2 regions of the Alishewanella sp. HL-SH06 genome follow, and region 2 is predicted to be linked to the other one. Evidence: predicted binding sites of a transcription regulator. Region 2 holds the regulator's gene; the other holds the start of a gene.
The links. The regulator LexA, encoded in region 2, represses DNA repair genes until DNA is damaged. The targets are predictions, from matches to a motif close to TACTGTATNNNNATACAGTA.

Region 1: a site for LexA is predicted at 842-861, ahead of umuD (translesion error-prone DNA polymerase V autoproteolytic subunit). Genes of this name have one in related genera too.

The regions. Positions count from the first base shown of each region.
Region 1 covers NZ_CP199752.1:2,333,992-2,336,459, reverse strand. Annotated here, with positions in the region: gene umuC (translesion error-prone DNA polymerase V subunit UmuC) at 1-399, opposite strand, end outside; gene umuD (translesion error-prone DNA polymerase V autoproteolytic subunit) at 396-827, opposite strand; gene ACUJFK_RS10720 (ABC1 kinase family protein) at 974-2,293, shown strand; gene ACUJFK_RS10715 (M24 family metallopeptidase) at 2,305-2,468, opposite strand, start outside.
Region 2 covers NZ_CP199752.1:71,018-73,485, forward strand. Annotated here, with positions in the region: gene coxB (cytochrome c oxidase subunit II) at 1-589, opposite strand, end outside; gene lexA (transcriptional repressor LexA) at 976-1,596, opposite strand; gene plsB (glycerol-3-phosphate 1-O-acyltransferase PlsB) at 1,677-2,468, shown strand, end outside.

The DNA.
Region 1 (2,468 bases), 1.7 Mb from region 2:
CCACTGGGCAATGCGCTGCCGGATAAATTGGCCATACTGCGTTAACTCGGTATGCGGTAAGAGGCTCAAATCTAAAAAGGCTTCATCAATACTGTACACCTCAACGGCGGGAGCCATTAATTCTAAGGTGGTCATCACCCGAGCAGACATATCGGCATACAGGGCATAATTCGATGAAAAGGTGACAATACGGTGCTGTTTAATTAACTCGTTAATTTGAAACAACGGCACGCCCATTTTTATGCCAAGCGCTTTCGCTTCTTTAGAGCGCGCCACGACACAGCCGTCGTTATTCGATAACACCACCACCGGGCGGTGCGCTAAGTCAGGCCGAAACAGTTTTTCACAACTGGCATAAAAGTTATTGCAATCGACCAGCGCAAAACACGTTGCTTTCATTTACGATTAAACCGACGAATAGCATTGGTTACCACGCCAAAGATCTGTAACTCATCGGCGTTTTTAATGTGCACTGGCTGATAGCGCGGATTCTCTGGCAGCAGCATCAGATTCATTTTGCAGCTTAAACGCTTCACGGTAAATTCGCCGTTGATTGAAGCCACCACAATGTCTCCATGTTCGGCAGTGATCGCGCGATCAACCACCAAAACATCATCTTCAAAAATACCGGCTTCAATCATCGAATCCCCCGATACGCGCACAAAAAATGTGGCGGTGGGGTGATGAATACACAACTGGTTTAAATCGATACTTTGCTCGATATAATCTTGCGCGGGTGAAGGGAAGCCCGCAGGCACCTTACTGCTAAAAAAAGGCAACCGAATAGGTGCGCCGGCTTGCGCCTGACCGAGAAACTGAACAGACATGGCATTACCTCAAATACTGTTTATCTATACAGTATAGTATGCCTTGCTTCAAGTTGCACAACAAGAGCTAACTTATGCCTGTGAAACAACCAAAAAGCTAATCACTGCGTATAGCCTACTATACAGATTGCAAGAGTAAGGTAGTTATGTCGGCAGGTAGTTCAAAGGTGCCCGCGCACCGGATATCCCGTTTTGGTAGTTTAGCCTCATTAGCAGGGCGAGTCGCCGGTGGCATGCTGGCTGAAGGGGCACGACAATTAGCCAAAGGCCAAGTGCCGTCTAAAAAAGACTTGTTACTTACCCCAGGCAATGCCAAACGCGTCGCCGATCAATTGGCGCATTTGCGCGGTGCGGCGATGAAAGTCGGTCAGTTATTGTCCATGGACAGCGGTGATATGCTGCCACCAGCCTTAGCTGAGATTTTAGCGCGCTTGCGTGCCAGCGGTAACCCCATGCCCGTTAAGCAGTTAGCACAGGTGTTACGCAACGAATGGGGTGAGCAATGGCAGCGTCATTTCAGTGATTTTACCTTTACGCCTTTAGCCGCCGCCTCGATAGGTCAGGTGCATCAGGCTTATCATGATAATGGCCAGCGCCTTGCGGTAAAAATTCAATATCCGGGGATTAAAGCCAGTATCGACAGCGATGTTGATAACGTGGCAACCTTATTACGTATTAGCGGGCTGGTGCCTAAAAGTGTCGATTATCGTGGGCTCTTAACCGAAGCAAAAGCACAATTACACAGCGAAGCCGATTATTTGCAAGAAGCCACCTACTTGCGGCAGTATCGCCAAGCCTTGGGGCAAAGCCCACACTTTGTGGTACCTGAAGTGTTCTCAGAATTAACCACCGAAAACATTTTGGTGATGAGTTTTGTGGAAGGCAGTGCGTTAGAGGCATTAAGCAGTCATGAGCAAGCCGAGCGCGATCGTGTGATGGGCTTGTTGTTTGAACTGCTGTTTCGTGAATTATTTGAATTTAAATTGGTGCAAACCGATCCGAACTTTGCCAATTATTTATACAACACGAAAACCCAACAACTGGTGTTATTAGATTTTGGCGCTTGTAGACATTACAGCAGCCGCTTTAGTGATGGTTATCGCCAATTATTTGCTGCGGCCTTAACTGAAGATCACGCGGCCATGGCCGCTGCGTTAACGCAGATTGGTTTTTTCAGCCAACAGATTTTACCCGCACAAAAACAAGCCGTACTTTCATTAGTGAATTTAGCGGCCGAGCCTTTAAAGCACGATAGCGCCTTTGATTTTGGGCAAACGGATTTAGCACTGCGAATTCGTGAAGCGGGCACCGCCTTAAGTATGCAGCAAGATTACTGGCATACACCGCCGGCAGATGCGATCTTTTTACATCGCAAAATAGGTGGTTTGTATTTGTTGGCGGCGCGGTTAAAAGCGCGCGTCAATGTGCGCGCTTTGTTAGCCCCCTATTTAAGCAACGAGGCCTAAAAGTAACGAGGTTAACGCACCAGATGCCACTGTGTTTGCCGACCGGCTAAATAGATCACGCGCCGGCCATCGAAATAGGCGCTTTGTTCTAGCTTGATTTGCAGCAGTTGGTTTTGCCACTCGGGTACCGCTTGTTTAATATTGCCTTCAATGGCATAAGCGGTATTACTATAAA
Region 2 (2,468 bases):
AAGTGCCAGGCTCGTCTACCCGAGTCCATGCTTCGTTAATAAAGCCAGGGTTCGCATCTTTTTTAATGGCAAATGCAGGTACCCACCACGAGTGAATCACATCATCTGAGGTCATTAAGAAGCGAATTTTTTTCCCAACAGGAATCACTAAGGGCCGATCGACCTCTAATAGATAGTTTTCACCCTTGGCCAGTTTATTGGCCACTTGCTCTCTGGGTGTCGCTAATAATGAAAAGTACTCAACATCGTGTTCAAGGTATTTATAATGCCATTTCCACTGCGAACCGGTAATTTGCACGGTCACATCGGCAGCAGAGGTGTCATCCATCGCCAATAGGGTGGTCGTGGCGGGAAATGCCATCACAACAAGAATAACGACCGGAATGGTCGTCCACAGAATTTCAACCTTGGTACTTTCATGAAATGAAGCCGGCTGCACCCCTCTTGCTTTGCGGTGAAGGATCATGGATACAAACATAATCCCAAACACCACTGCACCGATAGCACAACAAATCCAGAAGATGGTCATATGCAGTTGATAAACCTGCTGACTGATCTCCGTAGCGCCTTTGGTCATATTCAAAGGCATAGATGTTGATGCATTTGCCGATGCGGCAAAAAATAGGGTCGGCAGCGACCAAACCAGACAACGCGTGTTTGTCACTGTACTTCTCCTCTGTCATTTGCATTGCAAACTGCAGAAACCAAGAACACAGAACTACACGGCTTTTATGTAAACCCATCCTGACCGAATCTATGTGATAAGTTTCGCAATTTCTTATTTTTATTATTTTTTGTGATTTCGAAGCAAGCGCTGAAACCAGCAACTGTTAACTTTAATTATTTTTTGAACAGTTACCGCTTAAGAATTGTCCAGTATGAGCGTTATGTAAACCCCTAAAATGCAAAAGCACCGATAAAACCAAGAGGTCATACCAGTGCAATTATAAATTAACTTGTTGAACAGCGACTATTTTATAGCCAACTGCCGTTACGGATCACACCTACAGCAAGGCCTTCAACGGCAAATTGCTGTTCACGTAAATCGATTTTAATCACCTCAAAATCTGGATTTTCAGGAAGCAATAAAACTTCATGTCCTTGCCGCTGGAAACGCTTTACCGTTACTTCATCATCGACACGGGCGACAATCACTTGGCCATGTTCTGCTTGAGTGGTTTTATGCACGGCTAACAGATCGCCATCGAGGATGCCGATATCTTGCATACTCATACCTTGTACCCGAAGTAAAAAGTCAGCATGGGGTTTAAATAAATGCGCATCAATTTGATAATGATTTTGTACATGCTCAGCGGCTAAGATAGGTTGGCCAGCGGCAACTTTACCCACCAAAGGCAAACCCAATTGCTCGGGAACGGAATCGTCTTCCAATAAACGAATGCCTCGCGAGGTACCGGGCATCATTTCCAGTACCCCCTTTTTAGCTAAGGCTTTGAGATGTTCTTCCGCTGCATTGGCAGATTTAAAACCTAAACGCAGCGCAATCTCGGCACGCGTGGGTGGCATTCCGGTTTCTTGTTGGTAATCTTTGATTAATTGCAGAATTTCGGCCTGACGAGGCGTTAATGGTCTCATAATGCTGGCTACCTATACAGTAAGTACTGTCAGTATATACAGCCTTTTTCGAAATGCCAAGCGTTGTTCTGCAGCTGAATTTGCCAGCTTACGCAGCTGTGGTATTCTTAGCACTGTTCAGTTTGCTCGGTATCATTATGTTCTCAAGCTTGTCGTTACTGACTTTATTATTAAAATGGCCTATTCGCCTACTCGTTAAATTCAAAATCGTTCCTGATAACCCCCTACAACAACTGGGAGTTAATAAAGAACGGCCATTATTTTATATATGCCACACCGAATCAGCCAGTGATGTCGCCACGCTGCGTCGCGTTTGCCAGCAACTAGCCTTGCCCGATCCGCTTAGCCATGTCGAACTGCGGGGGCAGAAATTATCACGCATCTTATTTCTCGAAAAACCTCACCAAATCATTGGTGGCCGCAGCGATACCCGTGCATTAAAGCAAGGACAAACATTACTCGCGGCTCATTTAGCCAACCCCAAATTACAGGCACAGCTGATGCCGATCTCGATCTTATGGGGCCGTGCACCAGGTAAGGAAGACAGTATTAAATGGTTACTGGGGGAAGCACATTCACCTAACTGGTTAGCTAAGTTACTGATTGTATTTATCTCAGGTCGACACACGCTGGTGCGCTTAAGTAAACCAGTAGATCTACAACAAATGGCTGGACAATTTGGCGCTGAAGCCAGCACTGCCAGAAAACTGCTGCGCATGTCACGGATCCACTTTTATCGACAGAGACTGGCAGCAACAGGGCCAAAACTGATGAACCGCAGTCAGTTATTTAATGCGCTATTAGCCACGCCTGCGGTTAAAAAAGCCATCGCCGATGAAGCGGCTAACCGCAATGGAGATTACGCCGCAGCG